4 regions of the Bradyrhizobium sp. RDM12 genome follow, and region 4 is predicted to be linked to each of the others. Evidence: predicted binding sites of a transcription regulator. Region 4 holds the regulator's gene; each other region holds the start of a gene.
The links. Region 4 encodes PhoB, which activates phosphate uptake and scavenging genes when phosphate is short. Its sites were predicted from a motif close to TGTCATNNANCTGTCAT; they were not measured.
Positions count from the first base shown of each region.

Region 1: the regulator PhoB is predicted to act here: its motif matches at 2,263-2,279, upstream of ugpB (sn-glycerol-3-phosphate ABC transporter substrate-binding protein UgpB).
Region 2: the regulator PhoB is predicted to act here: its motif matches at 2,581-2,597, upstream of phnC (phosphonate ABC transporter ATP-binding protein).
Region 3: the regulator PhoB is predicted to act here: its motif matches at 4,230-4,246, upstream of ACTGJ9_RS12890 (YdcH family protein).

Region 1 covers NZ_CM133064.1:1,118,155-1,125,595, reverse strand. Annotated here, with positions in the region: gene ugpA (sn-glycerol-3-phosphate ABC transporter permease UgpA) at 1-830, opposite strand, end outside; gene ugpB (sn-glycerol-3-phosphate ABC transporter substrate-binding protein UgpB) at 884-2,200, opposite strand; gene ACTGJ9_RS05245 (CaiB/BaiF CoA transferase family protein) at 2,432-3,634, opposite strand; gene ACTGJ9_RS05240 (organic hydroperoxide resistance protein) at 3,809-4,234, opposite strand; gene ACTGJ9_RS05235 (MarR family winged helix-turn-helix transcriptional regulator) at 4,391-4,849, shown strand; partial or broken gene ACTGJ9_RS05230 (GIY-YIG nuclease family protein) at 4,857-5,091, opposite strand; tRNA gene ACTGJ9_RS05225 (tRNA-Ala) at 5,228-5,303, opposite strand; gene ACTGJ9_RS05220 (TIGR02300 family protein) at 5,394-5,804, opposite strand; gene aroA (3-phosphoshikimate 1-carboxyvinyltransferase) at 5,964-7,301, shown strand; gene cmk ((d)CMP kinase) at 7,298-7,441, shown strand, end outside.
Region 2 covers NZ_CM133064.1:454,583-462,023, reverse strand. Annotated here, with positions in the region: gene ACTGJ9_RS02270 (DUF1045 domain-containing protein) at 1-657, opposite strand, end outside; gene ACTGJ9_RS02265 (alpha-D-ribose 1-methylphosphonate 5-triphosphate diphosphatase) at 676-1,869, opposite strand; gene ACTGJ9_RS02260 (chloramphenicol acetyltransferase) at 1,866-2,522, opposite strand; gene phnC (phosphonate ABC transporter ATP-binding protein) at 2,697-3,506, shown strand; gene phnD (phosphonate ABC transporter substrate-binding protein) at 3,572-4,507, shown strand; gene phnE (phosphonate ABC transporter, permease protein PhnE) at 4,579-5,463, shown strand; gene phnE (phosphonate ABC transporter, permease protein PhnE) at 5,460-6,308, shown strand; gene phnF (phosphonate metabolism transcriptional regulator PhnF) at 6,443-7,171, opposite strand; gene phnG (phosphonate C-P lyase system protein PhnG) at 7,292-7,441, shown strand, end outside.
Region 3 covers NZ_CM133064.1:2,662,757-2,670,197, reverse strand. Annotated here, with positions in the region: gene ACTGJ9_RS12905 (sensor domain-containing protein) at 1-1,200, opposite strand, end outside; gene ACTGJ9_RS12900 (NAD(P)/FAD-dependent oxidoreductase) at 1,406-2,509, shown strand; gene ACTGJ9_RS12895 (IS5 family transposase) at 2,632-3,717, opposite strand; gene ACTGJ9_RS12890 (YdcH family protein) at 3,962-4,144, opposite strand; gene ACTGJ9_RS12885 (YdcH family protein) at 4,473-4,673, shown strand; gene ACTGJ9_RS12880 (hypothetical protein) at 4,834-5,052, shown strand; gene ACTGJ9_RS12875 (hypothetical protein) at 5,074-5,325, shown strand; partial or broken gene ACTGJ9_RS12870 (GGDEF domain-containing protein) at 5,349-6,056, opposite strand; gene purE (5-(carboxyamino)imidazole ribonucleotide mutase) at 6,198-6,686, shown strand; gene ACTGJ9_RS12860 (5-(carboxyamino)imidazole ribonucleotide synthase) at 6,683-7,441, shown strand, end outside.
Region 4 covers NZ_CM133064.1:746,578-754,018, forward strand. Annotated here, with positions in the region: gene ACTGJ9_RS03595 (acetylornithine transaminase) at 1-1,041, opposite strand, end outside; gene ACTGJ9_RS03600 (GcrA family cell cycle regulator) at 1,495-2,004, shown strand; gene phoB (phosphate regulon transcriptional regulator PhoB) at 2,102-2,809, opposite strand; gene phoU (phosphate signaling complex protein PhoU) at 2,831-3,547, opposite strand; gene pstB (phosphate ABC transporter ATP-binding protein PstB) at 3,559-4,380, opposite strand; gene pstA (phosphate ABC transporter permease PstA) at 4,377-5,222, opposite strand; gene pstC (phosphate ABC transporter permease subunit PstC) at 5,224-6,213, opposite strand; gene pstS (phosphate ABC transporter substrate-binding protein PstS) at 6,390-7,403, opposite strand.

The sequences.
Region 1 (7,441 bases), 370 kb from region 4:
ATGACCATGACCATCAGGATCACCGACTGTGCCGCCGAGCTGCCGAGGTTTCCGCCGATCAGGCCGTCATTATAGACCTTGTAGACCAGCGTCTCCGTCGACTTGCCGGGACCGCCGCGGGTCATGGTGTCGATGATGCCGAAGGTGTCGAAGAAGGCGTAGACGATGTTGATGACCAGCAGGAAGAAGATGGTCGGGGACAGCAGCGGGAAGGTCACGGTCCAGAACCGGCGCATCGGGCGCGCGCCATCGATCGCGGCGGCCTCGAGCACGCTCTTCGGGATGCTGGCGAGCCCTGCGAGGAAGAACAGGAAGTTATAGGAGATCTGCTTCCAGGCGGCTGCGAGGATGACCAGTGTCGCGGCCTGATTGCCGTCGAGCAGCGGATTCCATTCGATGCCGGCGGAACGGAGATAGCGCGAGAGCACGCCGAGCGAGGGGTGCAGCATGAACACCCAGAGCACCCCGACCACGGGCGGCGCGACGGCATAGGGCCAGATCAGCAGCGTGCGATAGACCGCGCCGCCGCGTAAGGGCTTGTCCGCCATGACCGCGAGCAGCAGCGCCACTGAGAGCGAGGACGCCGCGATCGCAAACGAGAAGAAGAAGGTTCGGACGATCGTCTCGAAATAGGCGGGATCGCTCAACAGTTCGGCATAGTTCTCGAACCAGACGAAGCTCGTCGAGAGGCCGAAAGCGTCCTGCAGCAGGAAGGACTGGATGACGGCCTGCACGGCCGGCCAGTAGAAGAAAATCAGAACGATCGCGAGTTGCGGAGCAACCAGCGCGTAGGGCAATAGCTTTGATCGGAAAATGGCTTGCTTTTGCATGATGGGGTGGCGCCGGCGGGCCGCTCGTCGTGCGGACCGCCGGCGCCTTCGCTTTATTTTACGGCGGTCTTTTCGAACTGACGCAGCATCGTGTTGCCGCGCTCGACGGAGGCATCGAGCGCCTGCTTGGCGGTCTTCTTGCCGGCCAGCGCCTGTTCGATCTCTTCCGCCCAGACGTCACGCAGCTGAACCATGTTGCCAAGGCGCAGGCCGCGCGAGTTCTCGGTCGGCTCCTTGTTGGTCAGCTCGAGCAGCGGGGTCTCGAGATAGGGCTGATCCTTGTAGAAGCCCTCTTCCTTCGCCTTTGCGTAGGCCGCCTTGGTGATCGGCAGATAGCCCGAGGCCTTGTGGATGTAGACCTGACGGTCGGTGTCCGAGAGGAAGGTCAGGAACTTGGCGACGCCCTTGTATTCGTCGGCCGACTTGCCGCCCATGACCCAGAGCGAAGCGCCGCCGATGATCGAGTTCTGCGGCGCACCCTTGACGTCAGGATAATACGGCATCGGCGCCGCCGTGAAGTTGAACTTGGCCTGCGCCTTGACGTTGCCGAAGAAGGCCGACGAGGTGAGATAGATCGCGCATTCACCCGAGGTGAAGCGGCCTTCGCCCTGGTTGGTGCGGCCGGCGTAGTCGTAGGTCTTGTCCTTCTGCAGCTCGACCAGCTTCTCGAGATGCCTTTCCTGCAGCGGTGCGTTGAACTCGAGCTTGGTGTCGAAGCCGTCGAGGCCGTTGGCCTTGCTGGCGAGCGGCACGTTGTGCCAGGCGGAGAGCTGCTCGAGATTGACCCAAGTGACCCAGGAGTTGGAGAAGCCGCAGGTCGGGTGGCCGTTGTCGTGCAGCTTCTTGGCGACCTCGAACACTTCGGGCCAGGTCTTCGGGATCCCGGCGTTGACCTTCTTCAGCTCGTCGAGATTGACCCACATCACGGTCGACGACGAGTTGAATGGGAAGGACAGCATCTCGCCCTTCGAGGTCGAATAGTAGCCCGTGATTGCGGACAGATAGTTCTTCGGATCGAACTTCTCGCCGGCATCGGCCATCAGCTTGTAGACGGGCTTCACGGCACCGGTCGCGGCCATCATGGTCGCGGTGCCGACTTCGAACACCTGCATGATGTGCGGGGCGTTGCCGGCGCGGAACGCGGCGATGCCGGCGTTCATGGTGTCGGGATAGCTGCCCTTGTAGGTCGGGATGACCTTGTAGTCGCTCTGTGACGCATTGAAGTCGTTGGCGAGCTTGACGATGACGTCGTTGTTCGCGCCCGTCATCGCATGCCACCACTGGATTTCAGTCACGGCCAGTGCCGGCGAAGCCGTCATGCCAACCGCGATTGCAACAGCGGCAGCCGCCCCAAAATGTCGAAGAGCCATCAAGTAACCTCCCTTGGCCGTCCTTGGCCGTCAAAAAGATGCGCTTGCGCTAGCAGCGCCTTATGACGTTCACATGACTGTGTAAGCGGCCGAAACGAAAGCAGCAAGCGCTGCCAAAAGGGAAGTCGTCAAATAGGCGAAGACGCGCGCTCGGGCAGCCTCCTCCGTTCGCAGTGCACATGCGTGCCGGTGCCGCACTGCGGCATTTGCTTGGGGGAAGAAGCGAGGGCCCTAGCGCTTGCGCTCTGGCCCGCAGACCACGCCGCTGTCGACCATCGCCTCGATCTCCGCCTTTGAGTAGCCGAACTCGCCCAGCACCTCCTGGGAATGCTGGCTGAACTTCGGCGGCAGGCGGCGCAGGCTCGGCTTGCTGCGATCGAGCCGGATCGGCGAGGCCACGCCCTTGTACCAGTCCTTCGCGATGACATCGCCGCGCGCGATCGTGTGCGGATTCGTCAAGGCCTGATCGATCTTCTGCACGGGACCCGCGGGCAAGCCCGCGGCCAGCAGGCGATTGCACAGCGGCTCGGCCTCGTGCTGGCTGAACACCGCGGCAAGCTCGGCGCGCAGCGCATCGCGATTGGCGATGCGGTCCTTGTTGCGGGCAAAGCGCGGATCGCTGCCGAGCTCGGGCTTGCCGATCTCCTTGGCGAGCTTGCGGAAGGTGCCGTCATTGCCGACGCCGATGAAGATGTTGTCGGTCCTGGTCGGGAAGATCGCGTAGGGCACGAGATTCGGATGCTCATTGCCGGTGAGGCCGGGCGGCTTGCCATGCATGAAATAATTCGCGGTGTGCGGATGCATGATGGCGAGGCCGGTCTCGTACAGCGTCGTCTCCAGAAACTGGCCCTTGCCCGAGCGCTGCCGCTCCGACAGCGCCATCAGGATGCCGATCGCTGCATAAAGACCGGTGGTGATGTCGACCAGCGGCACGCCGATCCGCATCGGCCCGCTCTCCGGCGATCCGGTCGCCGCGATCATGCCGGTCATGGCCTGGATGATGGCGTCATAACCGGGATCGCCGCCGCGCGGGCCATCGGCGCCGAAGCCGCAGATCCGGCAATGCACCAGACGCGGATATTTCTGGCTGAGCACATCGTTGCCGATGCCCCATTTCTCCAGCGTGCCCGGCTTAAAATTCTCGATCAGGACGTCGGCCGTCTCCAGCATCTTGAGCAGCACGGCGCGGCCGCCCTCGGAGGCGAGGTCGAGGCCGATCGAGCGCTTGTTGCGGTTGATGCCGACGAAATAGGCCGCGTCGTCCTCGTGGAAGGGAGGGCCCCAGTCGCGCACCTCATCGCCTGCCGGCGGCTCGACCTTGATCACGTCGGCGCCATGGTCGGCGAGGATCTGGGTGCAATAGGGACCGCCGAGCACGCGCGTGAGATCGACGACGCGCAGTCCGCTCATTGCGCCCAAAACGGCTTCAGTCATGCCTTCGCTTCCCCTGTGTAGGCGTTTGACCACAGGCCTAGCGAGGTTCGTCCAAGCCAGCAATGGCTTGCCGCATGTGGGCGTATGCGCTCGCCGCCCAATCCCGCGGCGCGGCAAATCGGACGGAAGCGGCCGGCCCGAGGGGGATCCGGGGCCAGCCAATCCACCGTCAGATCAGACGACCGTCAGGCGGACGTCGACATTGCCGCGCGTCGCGTTGGAGTACGGGCACACCTGGTGCGCCTTCTCGACCAGCGCCTCGGCGTCGGCGCGGGACAGCCCCGGCAGCGAGACGGCCAGATCGATATCGAGCCCGAAGCCGCCGGCCGAGCGCGGGCCGATGCCGACGGTCGAGGTCACGGAGGCGTCGGCGGGGACCTTCGGGCCGCCCTGCGAGGACACGAACTTCATCGCGCCGATGAAGCAGGCGGCATAGCCGGCCGCAAACAGCTGCTCGGGATTGTTGCCGGCGCCGCCGCCGCCGCCGAGCTCCTTCGGCGTGGTGAGCTTGACGTCGAACGTGCCGTCGAGGGTCGCGGCATGGCCGTCACGGCCGCCGGTGGCTTTTGCGCTGGTTTTGTAGAGGACGTTCACGGACATTTTGGTCTCCTCGGGGTCTTCGGGTTAGGGTGCATCCTGTGTCGCAAACAATTAGATTGCGCGAAATTGAAATTTGCATGCCTCACATTTAATTGTTCGCAATTGAATGTCGGCCCGCCCGGTCCCACAATGCCGGTCAATCACGTGAGATTCTCTATGGCCCGGAAATTATCGACTCTGGATCCGCAACGCCTCGACAACCAGATCTGCTTCGCCGTCTATTCAGCCGCGCATGCCTTCAACCGCGTCTACAAGCCGCTGCTCGACCGGCTCGGCCTGACCTATCCGCAATATCTGGTGATGCTGGTGCTGTGGGAGCGCGACGACGTGCCGGTGAAGGACATCGGCGAAAAATTGTTTCTCGATTCAGGCACGCTGACGCCGCTCCTCAAGCGGCTCGAAGCCGCGCACCTCGTTAACCGCACGCGCTCCAGCGAGGACGAGCGTCAGGTCCTGATCGCGCTGACGCCGCAGGGGCACGCGCTGAAGGACAAGGCGCGCAGCGTCCCGCAGTCGATCCTGGCTGCGTCGGACTGCTCGGTGCCGGAGCTGATCGCGATGAAGGACGAGATCGTCGCACTGCGCGATCGGCTGAATGCGGTGATCGGGGAGTAGGGGGTCGCTAGCAGAGCCGCTTTTTCGAAAAGGCCCGGCCGGAGTGTGATATTTCTCGAAGGCCAAGGCCTTTAGCTTGTCAGGAAGGCGCAGTACCAAACCAGCTTCCACGGTTTGAATTTGGCTGTATGAGCGGATTTGCCCGCATTATGCTCGGGCATCCGTCGCTTCAGATCCTCCGTGGCGCCAATGTATTCCTGGTCGGGGAATTCGATGCTGCGGATGATGTAGACGTACCACATCGATGGCTCGCGTCCGGGCAGTCGTTAGGTGGGAGTCTCACCGGGTCCGTCTTCGCCCTCCGGGCTTCGCCGGACACCACGCTTCGCCCTTCGAGGTCCGCGCGGCTGCGCCACGCGTAGCCCGAAGGGCGAAGCGTGGTGGAGCCAGGCGGGATCGAACCGCCGACCTCTTGCATGCCATGCAAGCGCTCTCCCAGCTGAGCTATGGCCCCTTAAGTCCTGGGACGATCCTGTGGATCACTCCCGACCGGCGAGCCTGGTGACTCGCGCGGTGCACCCTTTTTCACAGATCAGGGCTGATCTCAAGTCTCTTCATCACCTCCGACATCACCAATGATGTCGGTCACGTCCTCATCGCCCTCTTCTTCGTCGGCAATGAAGGTCGAATCATCGTCATCATCGTCGTCGAGAGTCTCGTCGACCTCGATATCGTCCTCGGATTCGGGAACGACGGCCTTGACCTTGCCGGTGTTCTCCTCGGCATCGGCCTCCTCGAGCGAGACCTCTTCGACCTCGGCCGGCTCCGGCGTGGTGTCCGCGGCTGCTGCAGCGTGGCGGGCTTCGGCGCCACGCGGCACACGTGCCGGCGCCACGGGTGCGATCGGCACAACCTCGCCGGTATAGGGCGAGATCACCGGATTCTTGTTGAGGTCGTAGAACTTCTTGCCCGTAGTCGGGCAAATACGTTTGGTTCCGAGTTCGGACTTGGCCACGGCAGAGGAATCCTGGAATGTCTGAAAAGCGGTGTTTCACTTGGCTAGTTGGCGGCCCGCTGTCAATAGCGCATTACGAGAGAAAGACATGCCCGTGACGGCGGAGAGACCATGTGGTAGGTGCCCGCAGCCTCTTCGGACGCATTCAAGGACACAATCTTGACCCATTCCGACAAGCCGACGCCGCTCAAGTCGCGCGCAAGCGGTGCCCTGACCGGAAAAGTACGGGTGCCCGGGGACAAGTCGATCTCCCACCGCGCCCTCATCCTGGGCGCGCTGGCTGTCGGCGAGACCCGGATTACGGGCCTCCTTGAGGGCGTAGACGTCCTCAACACCGCCAGATCTATGCAGGCGCTCGGCGCCAAGGTCGAACGCACTGGCGATTTCGCGTGGAAAGTGCAGGGCGTGGGCGTCGGAGGCTTTGCCCAGCCCAAGGCCGCGCTGGATTTCGGCAACTCCGGCACCGGCTGCCGGCTGGTCATGGGCGCGGTCGCCGGCTGCCCGATCTCGGCGATTTTTGACGGCGATGCCTCGCTGCGGAGCCGCCCGATGCGCCGGATTCTCGATCCGCTGGAAAAGATGGGCGCCAGGGTTGTTTCCGCCGCCGAAGGTGGCCGGCTGCCGCTGACCCTCCAGGGCGCGCGCGATCCACTGCCGATCACCTACAAGACCCCGGTCGCATCGGCTCAGATCAAATCGGCGGTGCTGCTGGCGGGCCTGTCTGCGCCGGGCATCACGACCGTGATCGAGAGCGAGGCCAGCCGCGACCATACCGAGCTGATGCTGAAGCATTTTGGCGCCGACATCAGCTCGGCGGCCGAAGGTGCTCACGGCCGTCGCATCACGCTGGTCGGCCAACCCGAGCTGCATGGCGCGACCGTCATCGTGCCCGCGGATCCGTCCTCAGCGGCCTTTCCGGTCGTAGCAGCGCTGATCGTCGAAGGCTCCGATGTCGTTCTTTCCGACGTGATGACCAATCCGCTGCGCACCGGCCTTTTCACGACGCTCCGTGAAATGGGCGCTTCCATCGAGGAAAGCGATATGCGCGATGACGCCGGCGAGCCGATGGCGCAGTTGCGCGTGCGCGCGTCAAAACTGCGCGGCGTCGAAGTGCCGCCCGAGCGCGCGCCCTCGATGATCGACGAATATCTGGTGCTGGCGGTCGCGGCTTCGTTCGCCGAAGGCACGACCATCATGCGCGGCCTGCAGGAGCTGCGCGTCAAGGAATCCGATCGGCTCGAGGCCACCGCGGACATGCTCCGCGTCAACGGCGTGAAGGTCACTGTCTCCGGCGACGATCTGATCGTCGAGGGCCGCGGCCACGTCCCCGGCGGCGGCACTGTCGCCACGCATATGGACCATCGCATCGCAATGTCCGCGCTGGTGATGGGCTGCGCGTCCGACCAGCCGGTGACGGTCGACGACACCGCCTTCATCGCCACCAGTTTCCCGGACTTCATTCCGATGATGCGGTCGCTGGGGGCCGAGTTTTCATGATCATCGCCATCGATGGACCCGCGGCCTCGGGCAAGGGCACGCTCGGCAAGCGCCTCGCCCATCATTACGGCTATCGCCACCTCGATACCGGCGTGATCTATCGCGCGGTGGCCTACGCCCTGATGCAGTCCGGCCATGAT
Region 2 (7,441 bases), 290 kb from region 4:
CTTGGCATTGTCCTGTGCGAACAGCGCGATACGATCGATCGCTAGCGCATCGAGCTTCAGCGTTGCGAATCTTCTGCGCAGCATCTCCAGAATCGGCCCACGCCGCGCCGCATCCAGCCGCCCCGTCAGCGTCATGTGGAAGCGGAATTCTTCCATCACGTAAGGATAGCCCCAGCGGTCGAGATACGCGCGCTGCCGCTCGCTGAGATTTTCGGGTTTCCGCCGCGCGCGCTCTTCAGCCGTCAGAGGCGGGCGGAATGAATCGAAATCGCGGACGCAGTCGGCCGCCAGTTGGTGGAGCGCGTCGACCGGCGCAGCCGGAACGACGGCGATGAAGCCGCTGATGGCATCGACCACCGGCTGGATCACCGGCATCGGCCGCGTCTTGTCGGCGAATGTCGCACAAGCAGCCTTGAGCTCGGCCTCGGTCTTGCCCGATACTAGCGCCATCGGCGCTTTCAGCGTGCCGTGAAAGCCGTATTTGCGGGGATCAGCGGTGATGTCGCGCCAGTCCGGCGCAACGTGCAGAACGTCCTGCGGAAACGAAACCTCATCGCCCGTATAGGCATCATAGCCAAGCAACTCGGCGCCGAAGCGAGACAGCGCGTTGTCGGCGCCGGCGGCAAAATAGATCGCGTAGCGGGGAAGGGCTGTCATTGCCGGAGCATAACCAATTTATGCGGCGACGACAGTCCCGCGCGGCGTCGCTGCCGTGCCGAGCAGTCGTGTCGCGTCGGTGAGATGCACGAGCTTGCCGGCAGCGATCGCCGCGACCAGCCGCGGCCGCTGCGATGTACTATCGTCGACCAGCAGGATGTCGGCGCGACGGCCTGCGGCGAGCGTGCCGCGATCGGTCAGGCCCGTGGCCTGCGCCGGTGCCGACGAGATCAGCTTCCAGGCCTCCGTCAGCGGCAGCACGCCGTCTGAAGCAAGCCGGAATGCAGCGAGCAGCGGCGCCGGATAGTAGTAGTCGGATGCCAGCACCGAGCAGAGCCCCTTCGCGATCATGTCCGAGGCCTTGGTCCAGCCGATGTGGCTGCCGCCGCGTACGACGTTCGGCGCGCCGTAGACGATGGCATCGCCATGATCTGCGGCCTCGCGCGCCGTCGCCTCGTTGATCGGAAATTCGGCGAGCGTCACGCCGAGACTGCGAAAGTTCCGGCGCATCGCCGGGCTCGCATCGTCATGCGAGAGCATCCGCACCTCGGCGCTGCGTGCCGCCGCAGCGAGCCGGGTGATCGACGCCGGAACGTCGGCAGCGCGCGAGACAATATGCGCGACGAGCCCGTCGAACTCCTCGCTCGACAGCCCGGTGCGCTCAACCATGCGGTTGCGCTTGCGCGGATTGGAGATGTCGGCAACGACCCCGTCCATGTGGTCGTTGAAGGCGAACAGGTCGACGCGGCCCTCTGCGAGCCACTGACCGATTTCGTCCTCGGCGTCGAGATTGTAGGTCTCGTGCCGCAGGTGGAAGCGGGTGTCGGCAGCAAACTGCGGACGCTGCCGCTCGATCGCCTCGAGCAGACGCCTTGCATTGTCGCCGCTGCGCAGGCCCGGCTCCCACGACCAGGTCGTGGCGTGGAACACCGTGGTGATGCCGTTGCTGATGACCTGGCGATCGGTGTCGGCGAGCGCGACATCGATCGGGAAGTCGACGCCGGTGCGCGGCATCATCTGCCGCTCAAAGGCATCGCCGTGCAGATCGACGATGCCGGGCAGAACCAGCAGGCTGCGCGCATCGATCGCCAGCCGCGCGTGACCGCGAGATGCATCGATCTGCACGATGTCGGTCCCCGATACTGCAAGGGAGGTTTCGGCGAGCTCGGAGCCCATCAGGGTCCGGCCGCCTTCGATGAAAATGTCTGTCACGCGATCGCGCTTCGCTTGCTGGAAGAGGCACTTGCCCCTGCTTCGTATGCCGTCAGGAAATCTTCAATCGCGAGCTTGCGGAAATCGGGCAGCGCTTCACGCAATTTGTCGTGATCCCAGTCCCACCATGCCAGCTTGGCAAGCCGTCCGGCAACCTCTTCCGAGAACCGGCGCCGCACGATCCGCGCCGGATTGCCGGCGACGATGGTATAGGCCGGCACGTCCTTGGTGACGATGGCGCCGGCCGCGATCACCGCACCGGTGCCGATGTTGCGGCCGGGCAGCACGATCGCGCCATGGCCGATCCAGACGTCATGGCCGATATGGACGTGATGCTGGCGTCGCCAGTCGAAGAATTCGGTATCGTCGCTCTCGCCCGGAAAGTAGGCGCTGGAGCGGTAGGTGAAGTGCGCCTGCGTGGCGCGATGCATCGGATGATTGCCGGGATTGATCCGCGTCATCGCCGCGATCGAGCAGAATTTTCCGATGGTCGTATAGGTGATCTGCGCGTCGTTGACGACGTAGGAGTAATCGCCCATCGCGACTTCATGCAGCATGGTGCGCGCGCCGACCTCGGTATAGGCGCCGAGCCAGGTCTCATGCAGTTTCGCCGAAGGATCGATAGTCGGTTGGACCGAAAGCACCTTGGCCATGCTGCATCCGAGGATTCGAGGGCGGGCGCTCGTCTTCGAGCGGCTTGATGACAACGTCATGACGATGAGATGACAGGGGATGAGGTGTGTAGCAACGCCGCACCGCAGCGCGCGTGTCACACAAGTGTCAAGCGCCGGCGATAGCGGTGGGTCCCAGCTACTCTGGAGCCCTGCATGCTGGTGGTTGAAGGTCTGACGTGCCGCTTCGGCGCAAAAGCCGCAGTCGACGACGCTTCGTTTCAAATCTCCCCCGGCGGCTTTGTCGGTGTCATCGGGCGCTCCGGCGCCGGCAAGTCGACCATGCTGCGCATGATCAATCGCCTGGCCAAGCCGACGCAAGGCCGCATCCTGTTTGACGGCCTCGATGTCACCGCGCTGCGCGGCAAGGAGCTGCGGCAGTGGCGGGCGCGCTCGGCGATGATCTTCCAGCAGTTCAATCTGGTCGGCCGCCTGGACGTTCTGACCAACGTCCTGATGGGACGCCTTGCGACGATGCCGGCCTGGCGCTCGCTCACGCAGACCTGGCCGGAGCAGGACAAGGCGCTGGCGATGTCGGCGCTCGAACAGTTCGACATCGCCTCGCTCGCCGCCCAGCGCGCCGACCAGCTCTCCGGCGGCCAGCAGCAGCGCGTCGCGATTGCGCGGGCGCTGGTGCAGCAGCCCGACATCATCCTCGCCGACGAGCCGATCGCCTCGCTCGATCCGCGCAACACCAAGATCGTCATGGATGCGCTGCTGCGTATCAACAAGCATTTTGGCATCACGGTGCTCTGCAATCTGCATTCGCTCGATCTGGCGCGCAGCTACTGCGATCGGCTGATCGGCATGGCCCAGGGGCGCGTGGTGTTCGACGGAGCCCCGGCTGAGTTGACCGATCAGGTTGCCCGCGAGCTGTACGATCTCGAGGCCGCCGAAATCATGGGCGGCACGCCTGCGTCGGCGCCCGTGGGCGTCCCCGCACTCGGAACGGCCGCGGCGGCCTGAGTCGCGCCGCCCCTGTTGAATTCTTTGTTTCGCGTCAACCGCACCCAACCGATGAAGAGGGTATCATGATCACTCGCAGACTCATTCTTGCCGGCGCCGCCGCGCTCGCGTTCACGACTTCGGCCTCCGCCGAGGACTGGAAAGCCAAATATCCCGAACTGACCTTTGCGGTCATTCCGGCGGAAAACGCCTCGGGCGTGACCGAGCGTTGGGCGCCGTTCATGAGCTATCTCTCGAGGGAACTGGGCGTGAAGGTCACGCTGCGCATCGCCAACGACTATGCGGCTGTCATCGAAGGCCAGCGCGCCGGCAACATTCACATCGCGAGCTACGGCTCGGCCTCGTTCGCCCGCGCCCGCCTGACCGGCGTCAAGACCGACGCCTTCGCCAACGACATCAATGCCGATGGCTCGACCGGCTATTACTCGGTGTTCTTCGTCAAGGCGAGTAGCCCCTACAAGAAGGTCGATGACCTCAAGGGCAAGAACCTCGGCCTCGTCGACCCGAACTCGACCTCGGGCAACAACGTGCCGCGCTTCGAGCTGGACAAGATGGGCATCCCCGACGCCGACACCTATTTCGGCAAGGTCGTATTCACCGGCAGCCATGAGAATGCGATCCTGGCGCTGGCGCAGGGCACGGTGGATGTCGCCGCCAACCAGTGGACCAGCGACGACGATTCGACGCTGGCGCAGATGCTGACCAAGGGCATGCTGAAGAATGCCGACGGCTCGCCGATGAAGAAGGACGATTTCCGCATCATCCACAAATCGGCGCCGATCATCAACGGCCCCTATGCCTATAACTCCGACCTGCCGGAAGAGGCCAAGGCGGCGATCGCGAAGGCGTTCTTCGACGCGCCGGTCAAGGACAAGGCCGCCTTCGATCGCCTCCAGGACGGCCAGAAGAAGGGCTTTCATCCCGCCACCACCAAGGACTGGGACGGCACGATCGAGCTGATCAAGTTCGTCGATGCACTGCGCAAGAAGAAGGCGTCCTGAGTTTCGGGACGAGCTACTTGAGCCGGGTCGATGGACCCGGCTCTTTCCCTTGACGGACCAGTTCCCATCCAATGACCGTCGCGGTTTCGATCCTCCCCGAGCAGCAGCTTGCTGCGCTGAACGCCGCCTACAACAAGGCGGTCCTGCGCAAGCGGCTTCGCCTCCTGTTGGGGGCCGCGATTTTCGCGACTGCGCTGCTGCTCGCTGCGATCGGCGCAGAAGTAAATTTGCGGACCCTGTTCACTTATTTCGGCAACTTCGTCAGCTATTTCGATCGCATCCTCACGCTCGATAGCGGCCAGCGGGTCTGGACCGATATCGGTGAATGGTTGTGGGGCTGGCGCAAATGGCTGAAGATGCTCGGTGAGACGCTGCTGATCAGCTATGTCGGCACGTTGATCGGCGCGGTGTTCGCTTTCGCCCTCAACTTCTTTGCCGCCGAAAACACCTCGCCCGGGCCATGGCTCCGCTTCGTGGTGCGGCGCCTGCTCGAATTCGCCCGTACCGTCCCCGGCATCGTCTTCGCGCTGATCTTCGTCATCGCCTTCGGCCTCGGGCCGATGGCCGGTGTGCTCGCGATTGCGATCCACTCCACCGGCGCTTTGGGGAAACTGTTCTCGGAAATCGTCGAGAATGCCGACATGAAGCCGGTCGAAGGCATCCGTTCGACCGGTGCGAGCTGGGTCTCCTGCATGCGGTTTGCGATTCTGCCGCAGGTGACGGCGGGCTATGCCAGTTACGCGCTGCTGCGTTTCGAGGTCAATGTCCGCGAAGCGTCGGTCATGGGCTTCGTCGGGGCCGGCGGCATCGGGCAGGAGCTCGTCGTCGCCATCCGCAAGTTCTATTATTCGGACGTCAGCGCGATCCTGCTCCTCATCATCGTCACCGTCTTCATCATCGACATCTCGACCGGCTGGCTGCGCGGCCGCCTGTTCGGCAAGGAGGCGCGGACGTGACGGGACCGCAGCAGGTCGATACCGCGGAGATCCGCGCGCGCTATCCTGATGTATTCGAGCGGCCGGCCGCAGCGCGGCTCGCTACGCCGGCCATGATTGTCGCAGTGATCGCCGTTTTTATCTATGGCCTAGTCGATCTCGATTTCTCGCCGTCGCGGCTCTTCAACGGCCTCAGCCAACTTGGCTGGATCAGCATGATGATGATCCCGCCAGATCCCGGCGCGTCGCTGCCGCTCTATCTGAAGGCGATGGGCGAAACACTGTCGATCGCGCTGCTCGGCACCACGCTGGCCGCGCTGTTCGCGCTTCCGGTCAGCCTGCTGGCCGCACGCAACGTCGTGCCGTCGATCATCCTGCGCTTTCCCGTGCGCCGCTTTCTCGATTCGATCCGCGGCGTCGATACGCTGATCTGGGCGCTGGTATGGATCAACGTCGTCGGGCTCGGGCCGTTTGCCGGCGTGCTGGCCATCGCCGTATCGGATTTCGGTGCCTTCGGAAAGCTGTTCTCGGAGGCGATCGAAGGTGCCGACCAGAAGCAGGTCGAGGGCATCCGTGCCTCCGGCGGCAGCGCGCTGCACGAGATCCGTTTCGGCCTGTTGCCGCAGGTGCTGCCCGTGATCGCGGGCCAGGTGCTCTATTTCATCGAATCCAACACGCGCTCGGCCACCATCATCGGCATCGTCGGCGCCGGTGGTATCGGCCTCCAGCTCGCCGAGCAGATCCGCGTGCTGGAATGGCAGAAGGTGTCGTTCCTGATCCTCATGATCCTGGTCGCGGTCGCCGCGATTGATTTCGTCTCGGGCAAGCTGCGGTTTGCAATTATTGGAAGGCGAGCCGTCGCCTGATTACAGCTGCAGTAGGGTGGGCAAAGCGTAGCTGCCCACCACTTCTGTTTGATATCGGGGAGAGATGGTGGGCACGGCGCAAGTGCGCCTTTGCCCACCCTACGAGTCCGGATTCGCGGAGACAGGATCACCCTCTACGACTCCACCAAAAACTCCACCCGCTCCGCCGCGAACCGCGAGTGCTTGGTCACCAGCGGCTTGCCGTCGAGATCGAGGTCGGTGGCATCGACCACCAGGATGGGCCGCCCCAACGGCAGATCGAGCCGCGCGGCGTCGGTGGCGTCGACGATACCGGCGGTAATCCGGGTGGCGCCGCGGCGATAATCGCGGATCCCGTAATGCTCGAGCATCTTCGTCATCGAGCGCGTCGCGCCGAACACGTCACCTGCACCGGGAAACAATTGCGCTGAGAGCCAAGTCGTGGAGACGCAGATCGGTGTGCGGTCGGCGAGCCGGATGGCTTCGATCCGGACCAGCGGTGCGCCGGTCTTCAATCCCAGTTCGCGCGCGAGCTCGCGGGTCGCGACATCGTTCGACGCCTCGATCATCCGGCCATGCGGCTCGCGATCATCGGCACCGACGATCTCGGAGAAGCGCGTGCGCGAGCGCAGCGGATAAGCGAGCTTCTGCGCTTCGACATAGGTTCCACTGCCGCGCTCGGCGCGCACGATGCCGCGCTCGGCAAGCGCTGCCAGCGCGCGCCGCACGGTGTGGCGATTGACGCGGTAGGTTTCGGCGATCTCCATCTCGCCCGGCAATTTGTCGCCTGCGGCAAAACGGCCGTCGGCGATGCCCCGCTCGATGCCGTCGGCAACGAGGCGCCATAGCGCGACGCCCGAAGAGGAGGTGTCCTGCATGCTCATGTCGGTGGCCAGCCTAGCTCGAAAATCACACGTCTGTCACGAAACAGTCATGGCGCTTCTGTATCAAGTTGTCTAGTATCATAGACAACTTGGATGCGACAAGTTCTGTCGAAGAGATCGGTGGATTCGGTGACCCAGCACAACACCCGGCAAGCCCAGCGCCAGGCCGCCATGGCCGTGCTGGCGCACGCGGAGGCGGGCGAGATCGCCGCCCGTCTCCGCAGGATCCCCTTGCCTGGCCATCAGGATTTGCGCGCGCCGGAGAACGGT
Region 3 (7,441 bases), 1.9 Mb from region 4:
AGCCTCGTCGCGGGCGATGATCAGCTTGGCTTCCTTGGCATTGAAGATGTCGGAGGCGGTCAGGCCGGTCGCCTCCTCGCGCCTGCGGTTGAGGATCGTCTCGGCGCTGCGGTTGGCGAGCAGGTAGCGGCCATCCTTGACCTGCTCCACGATCAGCGCCACCGGGATGTTGTCGACGATAAGCTCGAGGAACCTCTTGGTGCTCTCCAGCTCCATCGACAGCGACTGCCGATCGGTGATGTCCTCGAACACCACCAGCAGGAATTCCGGCTTGTTGCTCTCGTTACGGACCACGATGCGGATCGAGGCCACCATGCGCCGGGCCTGGTCGCGTTGGACCTCGACCTCGAATTCGTTGCGATACTGTCCTTCCGGCGCCAGCAGCGCAGCGCGGTCGGTCGCCTCGATGCTCGCCGCCGATTTCGGGCCGAACAACTCGCGCGCATTCTTGCCGACGACCTGGTCGCGCGAAAAGCCCCAGAACCGCTCATAGGCGCGGTTGGCAAAGATGTAGCGGCCGTCCTCGATGTTCTTCGCGGCCACGCAGGCCGGCACGTTGTCCAGCACCGTTTCCAGGAATTGCTTGGTCGAGGCCAGCTGCCGCGACAGCTTGCGCTGCTCGCTGACGTCGAGATGGGTCGCCACCGAGCCGCCGTTCGGCAGAATGAAGTATTTGACCAGGATGGCGCGGCCATCCGGCAGCTCGCTGATCAGGCCGTTGGAGCTTGACGCCTTGTCGTAGAAGTCGTCGTCGGAGACGGCGAGGACGCCGCGCTGGCGCCGCAGCTCGAGGATGTCGGAGCCGGTCATGCCGGTCCACAAATCCGAGCGCGTCAGGCCGTAGATCTCGAGATAGCGGTCGTTGCAGAAGATGATGCGCCGCTGCGCATCCGTCATCACCACGCCCTGGTTGAGATTGTTCATGGCGGAGGAGACGAAGGCATTGCGCCGCAACTGCGAACGCTTGCTCCGGCGCAGCGCGGAATGGATCCACAACGCGATCGCAGCCAGCAACGCACAGACGACAACGCCCCCGATCAGGGCTTCCCAGATCAGATTGGGGGCGAGATTGCCAAGATAGCTCGGCGGAACAAGGCTGTCCGCGTGGGCACGCGACGGCGCGACCGCGCTGGCAAGGCACACGACGGCCTGCACAGCAATCGGAAGCATGCTGCCTTCGTGCCAGTTCTTCTCAGCCATCAGCCACCCGCGATTTCAACTGCGGATTGTCTGGCTTCGCGGGTTTGGATCGGGTAAACGCCTGTACGCCCAACAGAAAAATGTGACGCGAATTACGGCAATTGCCCTGACATGATAAATGCTTCCTTAACGGACGTCGGCCCGGCGGCGCGGTTTCCAGGCACACCGGCCCTCTCCGCAACTTCAACGGGACTTCTGCACCACGATGGATAGGGTCGACTGCGTCGTCATCGGAGCCGGCGTGGTCGGGCTCGCGGTGGCCCGGAAGCTGGCCCAGGCCGGGCGCGAAGTGATCGTGCTCGAGGAAGCCGAGGCCATCGGCACCATCACCTCCTCGCGCAACAGCGAGGTGATCCATGCCGGGATCTACTACCGCGCCGGAAGCTGGATGGCGCGCATGTGCGTCAGCGGCAAGCACGCGCTCTACCGCTATTGCGGCGAGCGCGGCATCCCGCACAAGAATTGCGGCAAGCTGATCGTCGCGACCAATGCAAAGGAGGCCGAGAAGCTGCAATCGATCAAGGCGCATGCCGAGGCCAACGGCGTGCTCGACATGCAGTTGCTCTCGGGTGAAGCCGCGCGCGCGCTGGAGCCGGCACTGGCGTGCGACGCCGCGCTGCTCTCGCCGTCGACCGGCATCATCGACAGCCATGCCTACATGCTCTCGCTGCGCGGCGAAGCTGAGGAAGCCGGCGCAGCCTTTGCCTTTCACACGCCGCTGATCCGCGCCAAGGCGGAAGCCGGAATGATCGAGATCGAGGCCGGCGGCGAAGCGCCGATGACGCTGCAATGCGGCTTGCTCGTCAACGCCGCCGGGCTTTCGGCGACGACCGTGGCGCGCCACATCGACGGCATGCCGGTCGACCGGATTCCGCCGGCCTATCTCGCAAAGGGAAACTATTTCAGCTGCAACGCGCGCGCACCGTTCTCGCACTTGATCTATCCCGTGCCCGAGTCCGGCGGTCTCGGCGTGCATCTCACCTTGGACATGGCAGGACAGGCGCGCTTTGGCCCCGACGTCGAATGGATCGAGACGATCGACTATGAGGTCGATCCGTCGCGCGCCGAGCGCTTCTATCCCGCGATCCGCAAATATTGGCCGACGCTTCCCGACGGCGCGTTGATGCCGAGCTATTCGGGCATCCGCCCGAAGATCGTGCCGCCGGCCGTGGCAACGCAGGATTTCTTGATGCAGGGTCCGCGCGACCATGGCGTCGCGGGTTTGATCAATCTGTTCGGCATCGAATCGCCGGGACTGACATCGTCGCTCGCGATCGCAGACCACGTCGCGGAGCTCGCAGAAATCTAGCAGTTTGCTGAAAAACCTTGAAATGGAGAGTTTTCTTATTCTGTCCGGTCGTTGTTGGGGCGGCGTGGCGGAGTTGGATGTGATTTCTAGCCTGGTGTTGGGGGCACCCTGACGCTGGGTGGCTAAGGGGCAAGCAGTTTTGGAATGCGGATCAGGTTGTAGGCGATCAGATTGAGCAGGAAGTCGGCGGCGACGCGAGCGATGCCGCGATGTTTGGTCTTGCGCATGGTGCCGTGTTGCTTGCCCCATCCGAAAATGCACTCGACCATCGCCCGGCGCGATTGCGACATGCCGTACCCTGGATGCCGCGTGGTTCGTTCGTCGATGGCGCTGTTGCGGGTCTTGCCGGTTTTGGTGACGGCCTGGTTCTGTGTCACATGCGGCGTCACGCCGATGGCGCGAAGATTGGCGACATGATCGGCGGTATCGTACGCCTTGTCCTCACCGGCCGTGATGCAGCGGCCTGCGGCTTTGCGTCTCGCCTTCAGCATGGTCTCCGAAGCCCGGCGTTCGGCGGTGCCATTGGCATGCGTGACCCTGCCGGCCACCGCCAGCCCATGCCGGTTCTCCATGGTGGCGTGGCCCATATAGCAAAGCTTGGCCTCCCGTCCGGCCGCCTTGCGATAAAGCCGGCTGTCGGGGTCACTGGTGCTCGCGTGGGTGTCGTTCTTGCGCTTCTGGCCATGGAAGTTCGCGCCGTCATCATCGTCGCCGCTGCCGTCCTTGGGACGAAAGCTCTTCTGTGAAGCCCAGGCTTCGATCAGCGTTCCATCCACCGAGAAGTGCTCGTCCGACAGCAGCGGCTTGACCTGTGGATGGTTGAGAAGCCTGGTCATGAACTTCGTGAATACATCGCCGTTCTGCAGCCGCTCCCGGTTCTTGGTGAAGGTGGTCGGGTCCCAAACCGGATCGTCCGGCGACAGTCCCACAAACCACCGATACAAAAGATTGTAGTCCAGTTGCTCCATCAACTGACGTTCCGAGCGGATGCCGTAGAACACCTGCAGCAGCAGCGCACTTAGCAATTGCTCCGGAGGGATCGAAGGACGTCCCTCGCTGGCGTAGAGCCTCCCAAGGCTGCGGTTCAAATCACTCAAAACATCCCGGACAAGTTCCCGGACCTTCCGCAGCGGGTGGTTCGCTGGCACACGCTTATCCGGCGCGATGTACGAAAACAGGCCGCCCTGATCCGTAAACCTGCCGCGCATGATCGCCTCCGCCGATTCGAGATGATAAAGTGAATCATCAAGCCCTCTCCGTGGCGAGGGGGTTCTTCAGCAGACTGCTAGAGCATTTTCGAGCGACGTGGAGACCGGCTCGCGTCAAGAAAACGCGTCCCAACAAAAGCTGACGCCCGCGCAACGCGTGCGCGCACCTGAGAGCAGGGATAAGCGCAAAGGCTCATCCCTGCCCGAAAGGATACGGTCAAACTGGACGCTGTTACGAGGCTGACTAGTGAAGCGTTTCGCCGGTGTGCTTCAGACGTTCGATCTGGTCCTTGACCATCAACTTCCGGCGCTTCAACTCAACAATTTGCAGGTCGTCTGTTGAAAGGTGCACGAGAGCTTCGTGCAATTCGTTTTCGAGAGTTTTGTGCTTCCGTTCCAATTCAACCAGATGTGCCTGAATTGTCATTCGAAACCTCCTCGGTAGGGGTAAACCTTGGATTCGATCCGGACGAGCAAGTCTACATCACCGATTCGTTCTGTCGATGGGTATCCGTCGTCGCACCGTCATTTTTGAAAATTCATATGTAATGAAGCGTGAGTACGGAACCACGCGGTGAAAGATCCATGATATCAATGTGCTTGCGCCACGCGCTTGCGAATCGTTGAAATATCTTACGAGAGAGCGGTGCGCGGAGGTCGCAGATCGCTTGCGATCACGCTGCGCAAGGACGATAATTTCCACAGGGCATCCACAGCCTTAATCTCAGCCTTATCGGTTTTCGGCCACCGCAAACATGACCAATGAAGACGAGCTCGAAGCCGAGCTTACCCGGTTGCAGCAGGAACACCGAGATCTCGATGCGGCGATCGATGCACTGCATCAATCGCCCGCCCCCGACCTGTTGCGGCTACAGCGACTGAAGAAACGCAAGCTGTTGTTGCGCGACCGGATCGCCTTCATCGAAGACCAGATTACGCCCGACATCATCGCCTGATCCGCGAGCGCTCGCGGAGTGCCGCGCAGGAATCCGCTTGACTCAAAAAGAACAAAAGAGGAACATAAATTCCGCCCCCGACGCCCCAGGGAACACTCGAGGAAACACCCAAGGAAACGTTCAATGAAGCGTCCGAGGACAACCCGCAAGGACACCGCAGATGTCAGCCCCCACCCTTCTCGACAACAGCCATTATGAACAGGCCTGCGATCGGGCGATCGCGATGTGCGACGGCAATCTGCGCAGCACCATCAAGGCGCTGATCATGGCCAACGAATATCTCGAAGCCGAGCTGGAAGAATTGCAGGCAGCGATTTCGGCCGGCTGCATTCCCGAGACCTCGCGCCGCAAGATGCGGAGCAAAAGCAGCGCCGCTTGAGCTCAACACTGGAGCAACGCCATGTCGGACGTAACCTACTACGTTGCAATGCCCTTCCTGATCGATGCCGACGGATCGCCTGTCGCGGGCGCGGCCGAGGAATGCCAGAGCTCGACAGCCGCTTTGCGGCGCGCCGAGGCGCTGGCGCACGGTGCCGGCCATATCGGCGCGGTGGCATTCAGCCGCAGCGGCGATCCCATGACCGGCGAATTCGGTGACGCCACGCTGCTGCGCAAATTCGGCAACGTGCCGGAAGATCTCGCAACATTGTAAGTCAGCTGCTGGCAAGCCTGACTCCGCGGCTCGTGCCGCCGGTGTGCCTTGCGCACATACATGGCGGCATCGGCTTCCTCCAGCGCGCGGACCGCATCGGAGTGCGCACCGAGCAGCGCGACACCGGCGGAGGCGCCCGCGCTGACCTGCTGGCCGCGAAAGACGAACGACAAATCGTCGATCGCCTGCTCGAAGATCACAGCCTTCGCCTTGGCATCGGTCTCGCTGAGATTCCACAACAGCAGGGCAAACTCGTCACCGCCGAGACGGCCGACCACGTCGGAGGCGCGGATCTGCCGTGTCAGCGTCGCAGCGATCGCCTTCAGCACCTTGTCGCCGGCGCCGTGACCGAAGGAATCGTTGATCGGCTTCAACCGGTCGACGTCGAGCACGATCAGCGCGCCGCTGGCGCGGTAGCGTTTCATATAGGCGACGGCACGCTGGAGCTCGCGCTCGAAGCCGCGCCGGTTGGGTATGTCCAGCAGGAAGTCGGTGTCGGCCGCCGCCTCGAGTTCGGCGACGCGCCGCAGCGCCCGGGTGAGCTTGGTCCGCAGGCCGCGGATGATTGCCTTGCTGGTATTCTTGGTTTCCCCGGCAGCGCGGGCCGCGGGCGAGCGGCCCGGCGACGCAGCCCTGGCCGCGGCCCGCTTGGGCGCAGTTTTCGTTCGGCTCCCGCTGGTTTTTCGGCCCTTTTTGGCCTTCGCAGCGGTCGCCCTTCTTGGTTTCTTCATGGGCATCCTGCTCAATGAAGGCTTGCGGGGATTCACCAAGACAGGATAGTGCATTCCCTTCTCCTTGCCACCGCCTTGCGAGCCGCCGGCCGGAACCGTTAATCTGGCCTATCTTTCTGTTTTCAGAGCACAATTGACGTCATGACCGCGCCGATCGCCATCATCATGGGAAGCCAGTCGGACTGGGAGACGATGCGGCACGCCGCCGACACGCTCACAGCGCTTGGTGTCACTTTCGACACCCGCATCGTTTCGGCCCATCGTACCCTCGACCGGCTCTTTAGTTTCGCCAAGGGCGCCAAGACGGCCGGTTTCAAGGTCATCATCGCCGGCGCCGGAGGCGCCGCGCATCTGCCCGGCATGGCGGCGGCGCTGACGGAACTGCCGGTGTTCGGCGTGCCCATCGAGTCCCGGACGCTGAAGGGCATCGATTCGCTCTATTCGATCGTTCAGATGCCCGCCGGCATTCCGGTCGGCACGCTCGCGATCGGCAAGGCCGGCGCGATCAACGCGGCTCTGCTCGCCGCGTCCGTGCTGGCGCTGTGCGATCCAGCCCTGTCCGACCGCCTGGCCGCTTGGCGCAAGGCTCAGACCGAGACGGTTGCCGAGCGCCCGGAGGACAAGGCGTGACTGACGCAAAGCAGGTGAAGCTGAAGCCGGGCGACACCATCGGAATCCTCGGTGGCGGACAACTCGGACGGATGCTGGCCACGGCAGCGGCACGGCTCGGCCTGCGTTGCCAGGTGTTCTCGCCCGATCCGGATTCGCCGGCCTTCGACGTCGTGCTGAACGCAACCTGCGCCGAATATGCCGATGTCGAGGCGCTCGAGCTGTTCGCCCACGACGTCGACGTCATCACTTACGAATTCGAGAACGTGCCGGCCGCGGCCGCCATGGTATTGGACGCGCGCCGCCCGGTGCTGCCCAACCGCAAGATCCTCGAGACCACCCAGGACCGGCTGGCCGAGAAGGATTTCGTGACGCGGCGCGGCATCGGCACCGCCGCTTACGCCGACGTCACCTCGGTCGCATCGTTGCGCGAGGCGATCGCCAGGATCGGCCTCCCCGCCGTGCTGAAGACCCGCCGCTTCGGCTATGACGGCAAGGGCCAGGTCATGATCCGCGATGGCGACGACATCGCGAAGGTCTGGACCAGCCTCGCCACCAAATCGGCGATCCTGGAAGCCTTCGTGCCGTTCGAGCGCGAAATCTCCGTGATCGCCGCACGCTCGGCCACAGGCCAGGTCGAATGCTTCGACGTCACCGAGAACGAGCATCGCGACCACATCCTGAAGATTTCCCGCGCACCTGCGCCGATCCCGGATGCGCTGGCGGAAGAGGCGCGCAGCATCGCCGGCAAGATCGCGACTGCGCTCGACTATGTC
Region 4 (7,441 bases):
GACCAGATCGCCGGAGGGCACCACGGCCTTGATGCCGATCAGGAGCCCCTCGCCGCGGACTTCGCTGACGACATCGGGGTGACGGTCGATCACCGAGGCGAGCTTTTGCTTGAGCAGCAGCGACATCTTCTGCACGTGGTCGAAGAAGCCGGGCTTGAGCATGACGTCGAGCACGGCGTTCGCGGCCGAGATCGCCAGCGGATTGCCGCCGAAGGTCGAGCCGTGCGAGCCGGGCCCCATGCCGGAGGCCGCATCCGCGGTCGCCAGCACCGCGCCGATCGGAAAGCCGCCGCCGAGCGCCTTGGCCAGCGACATCACGTCGGGCGTGACGCCGGTGCGGCGATGAGCGAAGAGATCGCCGGTGCGGCCCATGCCGGTCTGCACCTCGTCGAAGGCGAGCAGCAGGCCCTTCTCGTCGCAGAGCTGGCGCAACGCTCTCAGGAAAGAAGGCGCCGCCGAACGCACACCGCCCTCGCCCTGGATCGGCTCGATCAGGATGCCGGCGGTCTGCGGACCGATCGCTTTCTTCACCGCCTCGATGTCGCCATGCGGGACCTGGTCGAAGCCGTCCATCGGCGGACCGAAACCTTCGAGATATTTTGCCGAGCCGGTCGCAGCCAGCGTCGCCAGCGTGCGGCCGTGGAAGGCGCCCTCGAAGGTGATGATGCGGTAGCGCTCCGGATGTCCATTGGAGAAGTGATGATGGCGGACCAGCTTGATCAGACCCTCCAGCGCTTCGGCGCCGGAATTGCAGAAGAACACGAAGTCCGCAAAACTCTCGTTGCAGAGACGCGCGGCGAGCTTCTCGCCGTCCGGGCTCTGAAACAGGTTCGACATGTGCCAGAGCTTTGTGGCCTGCTCCTGCAGCGCCTTGACCAGCGCGGGATGGGCATGGCCGAGCGCATTCACCGCCACGCCCGAGGTGAAGTCGAGATAGCGATCGCCATTGGTTGCGATCAACCAGACGCCTTCACCGCGCTCAAAACCGATGTCGGTCCTGGCGAAAACGGGGAGCAAGTGCGGCGCTGCGCTGTTAGCCATGATGGTCTCTTTGGATGTTTCGGACGGCCTGAACGTGCGTTGCGCAGCGCATCATTGGTCCGGAAAACGAAACGTGCCGCCTTTTAAGGGCGGCACGCGTCACTATCTTATGCTTGGCACCATTGGTGTCAATGCCGACCGGAAAGCCCCACGAAATCCTGATTCCGTAGTCTTGCGGTGCCGAATTTGCGGGATTTTGGCCACGGAACATGTGGAAGCGAGTCGGCGGACTCTTGCGCGTGAGTCACGCCATATTGTAGCGTCTGGCTTGTCAGATACGACATCTCGTGCAGCGGTTCTGATCCCAAAAGTCCTCATGTACCGGCGTAAACGTTCGGGCGTCTCATTGCGCCCGGCGAGCCTTAAGGGATTCTGGCGGCACGGGTTTTTCGAGGCTTAGGCATTCGTTGTGCGGTCCCAGTATGGCGGGCGCGCGGCGAAGGAAAGGGTGCAATGACGGTTTTGACCTGGTCCGACGATCGCGTCGAACAGCTGAAAAAGCTCTGGGAGGCCGGACTTTCGGCCAGCCAGATCGCCGCTGAGCTTGGGAATGTCACCCGCAACGCCGTGATCGGCAAGGTTCACCGGCTCGGCCTGTCGGGCCGCGCCAAGAGCCCGTCTTCGGCAGCTCCGCGGCCGCGCAAGGCGCGTCCAGCGCAGCACATGATGCGGGCGAGCAGGCCGATCGCGCGCGGCAATACCGCGCTGGCGCAGGCCTTCGAGGTCGAAGTCGAGGCTGAACCGGTCACCTACGACAACGTGGTACCGATGAGCCAGCGGCTGTCGCTGCTCGAATTGAACGAGGCGACCTGCCACTGGCCGGTCGGCGATCCCTCGAGCGCGGACTTCTTCTTCTGCGGCGGCAAGGCGCTCTCCGGCCTGCCCTATTGCGCCCAGCACTCGCGGGTCGCGTATCAGCCGGCAGCGGATCGCCGGCGGGCGCCGGCGAAGCCGCCGCGGTAAGTATTGTCTCAGTCAAATTTAGGAGCCGTCGCAATGACGGCTCAACAAACTCCGTTGTCGCCGGGACGACAGTTACAATTGTTGACGCAGCTGTGGCTTACGCCTGCTCGGCCTTCGCGAACCGGTCGTCGAGCGCATAGCCCGCGCCGCGCACGGTACGGATCGGGTCCTGCTCGCGACCGAGATTGAGCAACTTGCGCAGGCGGCCGATATGCACGTCGACGGTACGCTCATCGATGTAGATGTCGCGACCCCAGACGCTGTCGAGCAGCTGCTCGCGCGAGAATACGCGGCCGGGATGCTCCAGGAAGAACTCCAGCAGGCGATACTCGGTCGGACCGAGGTCGATCGGCCGGCCCGAGCGCGCCACGCGGCGCTTGTCGCGGTCGAGCTCGATGTCGCCGAATGCCAGCACGGTGGCGAGCCGCTCCGGACTTGCGCGCCGGAGCAGACCTTTGACGCGCGCCAGGAGCTCAGGCACCGAGAACGGCTTGACGATGTAATCGTCGGCGCCGGTCGCAAGGCCCCGGACCCGCTCGCTCTCCTCGCCACGCGCGGTGAGCATGATGATCGGCAGCTGCTTGGTGTCGGACCGCGCGCGCAACCGCCGGCACAGCTCGATGCCTGATAGCCCCGGCAGCATCCAGTCGAGCACGATCAGATCGGGGATGTGCTCCTTGAGACGGGTGTCGGCGTCGTCGCCGCGCATCACCGTCTCGACGTCATAGCCGTCGCCTTCGAGGTTGTAGCGGAGCAGCTCGGTCAGAGCTTCCTCGTCCTCAACCACCATAATGCGTGCGCCCATCGCTCGTCGCTCCTTGCGTAATCAGGCGTTCGGGACCGTGGTGGCGAAAGTCGTCATATCGCCCTTCGGCCGCTTGTCGGTGATCGCCTGGCCCTCGATCATGTAGAACACGGTCTCGGCGATGTTGGTGGCGTGGTCGCCGATCCGCTCGATGTTCTTCGCGCAGAACATCAGATGGATGCAGAACGAGATGTTGCGCGGATCCTCCATCATGTAGGTGAGGAGCTCGCGGAACAACGAGGTGCAGATGGCGTCGACTTCCTCGTCGCCCTTCCACACGGCCATCGCCGCCGGCAGATCGTGCGCGGCATAGGCGTCCAGCACCGACTTGACCTGCTGCTGCACGAGATCGGTCATGTGCTCGAGGCCGCGGAACAGCTTGAGCGGATGGAAATCCGTCTCCAGCGCGGCCACGCGCTTGCCCATGTTCTTGGCGAGGTCGCCGATACGCTCGAGATCGGTTGCAACGCGCATGGCGCCGACGATCTCGCGCAGATCGACCGCCATCGGCTGGCGGCGCGCGATCGTGAGCACGGCGCGCTCCTCGATCTTCCTCTGCAGCGTGTCGAGCTCGGCATCGATGGTGACGACGCGCTGGCCGAGCGCGACGTCGCGTCGGATCAGCGCGTCGACAGAATCGACGATCATGCGCTCGGCGATGCCGCCCATCTCGGCGACCAGGCGCGTGAGCTCCTGGAGGTCGGTGTCGAAGGCCTTTGCGGTATGTTCGGAACCCATGTGCCGTCTCCTCAGCCGAACCGGCCGGTGATGTAATCCTGCGTGCGCCGGTCGGTCGGCGACGTGAAGATCTTGCTGGTGTCGTCGAACTCGATCAGCTCGCCGAGATACATGAAGGCGGTCTTGTCGGAAACGCGGGCCGCTTGCTGCATGTTGTGGGTCACGATCGCGATCGTATAGCTTTCGGACAGCTCCTGGATCAGCTCCTCGACCTTGGCGGTCGAGATCGGGTCGAGTGCCGAGCAGGGCTCGTCGAACAGGATCACCTCGGGCCGTACCGCAACCGTGCGGGCGATGCAGAGGCGCTGCTGCTGGCCGCCGGAGAGCGACAGGCCGGAGGCGTTGAGCTTGTCCTTGACCTCGTTCCACAGCGCGCCGCCGCGCAGCGCCTTCTCGACGCGGTCGTCCATCTCGGATTTCGAGATCTTCTCATAGAGACGGATGCCGAAGGCGATGTTCTCATAGATCGTCATCGGGAACGGCGTCGGCTTCTGGAACACCATGCCGACGCGGGCGCGCAGCAGATTGAGGTCGAGCCTGGGGTCGAGGATGTTGGTCTGGTCGAGCATCAGCTGACCGGTGACGCGCTGGCCCGGATAGAGGTCGTACATCCTGTTGAAGATACGCAGCAGGGTCGACTTGCCGCAGCCGGACGGGCCGATGAAGGCCGTGACGCGGTTGGTGCCGAGCGCCAGATTGATGTTCTTCAGCGCGTGATGCTCGCCATAATAGAAGTTGAGGTTGCGCACCGTCACCTTGGCCGGTGCTTCGGGCAGCATCGGCGCCTGGGGCAGGCCGCCGGCCGCGCTCATCGATACGGAAAGATCGGTCATTTCGCGGTCCTCTCGGCGCCAAGAATGCGCGCGCCAATATTCAGGGCAAGAACGGTCAGGGTAATGAGCAGTGCGCCGCTCCAGGCGAGCTGCTTCCAATAGGCGTAGGGGCTCTGGACGAAATTGTTGATGGTGACTGGCAGGTTCGCCATCGTCTTGTTCAAGCCGAGGCTGAAGAACTGGTTCGACAGCGCGGTGAACAGCAGCGGCGCGGTTTCGCCGGCAACGCGGGCGGTGGCGAGCAGCACGCCGGTGATGAGACCCGAGCGGGCAGCACGATAGGCGATCCGCTTGATCACCAGCGAGCGCGGCAGGCCAAGCGCAGAGGCCGCCTCGCGCAGCGCGTTCGGCACCAGGAGCAGCATGTCCTCGGTCGTGCGAAGCACCACCGGGATCACGATGACGGCGAGCGCGAGCGAGCCTGCGATCGCCGAGAAGCCGCGCATCGGCACCACTACGGCGCCGTAGATGAACAGGCCGATGATGATCGAGGGCGCCGAGAGCAGGATGTCATTGATGAAGCGGATCACGGAGGTCAGCTTGTCGTTGCGGCCGTACTCGGCGAGATAGGTGCCGGCAAACAGGCCGAGCGGCGCGCCGATGCCGACGCCGATCACGGTCATGATCAGGGAGCCGACGATGGCGTTGCGCAGCCCGCCTTCGTTCGAGCCCGGAGGCGGCGTGTCCGAGACGAACAGATCGAGGTTGAGGCCGGCCACACCGTTATAGAGCAGCGTGATCAGGATCAGCGCGAGCCAGGTGACGCCGAAGGCGGCAGCGGCAATGCAGAGGCCGCGGATCACCATGTCCTTGCGGCGGCGGCGTGAATAGATCGGGTTCATGTTAGTTCCCCGCCTTCTTTTCCAGCCGCATCAGCATCAGCCGCGCCGCTGCGAGCACGAAGAACGTCAGCACGAACAGCAGCAAGCCGAGCAGGATCAGGCCGGATTGGTGCAGGCCGTCGCTTTCGGCGAATTCGGATGCGATCGCCGCCGAGATCGTGGTGCCCGGTGCGAAGATCGATGACGAGATGCGGAACGAGTTGCCGATGATGAAGGTCACCGCCATGGTCTCGCCGAGCGCGCGTCCGAGCGCCAGCATGACGCCGCCGATGACGCCGACGCGGGTATAGGGAATCACCACGCTGCGCACGACTTCCCAGGTGGTGCAGCCGACGCCGTAAGCAGCCTCCTTCAGCACCGGGGGCACCGTCTTGAACACGTCGACCGAGATCGAGGTGATGAAGGGCAGCACCATGATAGCGAGGATCAGCGCGGCGTTGAACAGGCTGAGATAGGACGGGGGGCCCGCGAAGATCGCCCCCAGCACGGGGACGCCGTCAAAGATCCTGATCATGAAGGGCTGAAACGTGTTGGCCAGGAACGGACCCAACACGAAGAAGCCCCACATGCCGTAGATGATCGAGGGGATGCCGGCGAGCAATTCGATGGCCATGCCGATCGGGCGGCGCAGCCATTGCGGGCAAAGCTCGGTCAAGAAGATCGCGATGCCGAGACCGACCGGAATGGCGATCAGCATCGCGATGAACGAGGTGACGAGCGTGCCATACATCGGTCCGAGCGCGCCGAGCACAGGCGGATCGGCCGACGGCGCCCAACGCTGGGTCCACAGGAACGCGAAGCCGTATTCCTTCATCGCCGGGAAGGCGCCGACGATGAGCGACAGGATGATGCCGCCGAGAATGAGAAGCACCGAGATCGCGCTGAGCCGCGTGATCCAGTAGAAGGTGACGTCGCCGAGCTTGAACGCGCTCAAGGCCTTGGCGCGATCATATGGTCCGGCGTCGTCGATTACATCGCTCTGAACGGCCATTTCTGCCACGCCGATCCCCTGTACCAAGAATATACGCTTTTTGTTGGTCTCGAACCCCGGATGCGGCGCTCGCTGCGAAGCGTTGCGACGCTGATCCGGGGCCTCGTTCTTGTGGGTCCCGGCTCAGCGCAGCAGCGTTCCACGCTGCCGCGCGTCCGGGACACGAGAGAGAGAGCTTAGCTCTTGATCTCGGCAGCCCAGGTCTTCTCGATCAGCTGGACGACGCTGTCGGGCATCGGGATGTAGTCGAGCTCTTCAGCCGCCTTGCCGCCGTTCTTGAACGCCCAGCGGAAGAACTTGATGGCTTCCTGTGAGGCCGCCTTATCGGTGGCGTCCTTGTGCATGAGGATGAAGGTCGCAGCCGTGATCGGCCAGGACTTGTCGCCGGGCTGGTCTGTCAGGATGACGTAGTAGCCGGGAGCCTTGGCCCAGTCGGCGTTGGAGGCGGCCGCCTGGAAGGCTTCGACGGTCGGCTGCACCGGCTTGCCAGCCTTGTTGACGAGGCCGGTGTAGGTCAGCTTGTTCTGCTTGGCATAGGCGTACTCGACATAGCCGATCGAGTTCTTGGTCTGGCTGATGTTGCCCGACACGCCTTCATTGCCCTTGGCGCCGACGCCAACCGGCCACTCGACGGCGGTGCCTTCACCGACCTTGCTCTTCCACTCGGCGCTGGCCTTGGAGAGATAGTTGGTGAAGTTGAAGGTGGTGCCCGAACCGTCGGAGCGGCGGACCACGGTGATCGCGTCCGACGGCAGCTTCACGTTCGGATTGAGCTTCTTGATCGCGGCATCGTCCCACTTGGTAATCTTGCCGAGATAGATATTGGCGAGGGTCTCGCCGTCGAACACCAGCTCGCCGGGCTTGACGCCCTCGAGGTTGACGACGGGAACGATGGCACCCATCACCATCGGCCACTGGGCAAGGCCGTCCTTCTCAAGCTGCTCGGCTTTGAGCGGCGCGTCGCTCGCGCCGAAGGTCACGGTCTTGGCCTGGATCTGCTTGATGCCGCCGCCGGAGCCAATCGACTGGTAATTCAGGCCGTTGCCGGTCTCCTTCTTGTAGGCATCAGCCCACTTCGAATAGATCGGGAACGGGAACGTCGCGCCTGCGCCGGTGATATCGGCAGCGAAAGCCGCCGTCGTCGTTGCGGCGACCAAGCCGGCGGCGACGATCGTTTTGATGAAATTCATGCTGGTCTCCATACAGGGGAACGAAGCGCCATCCGCGC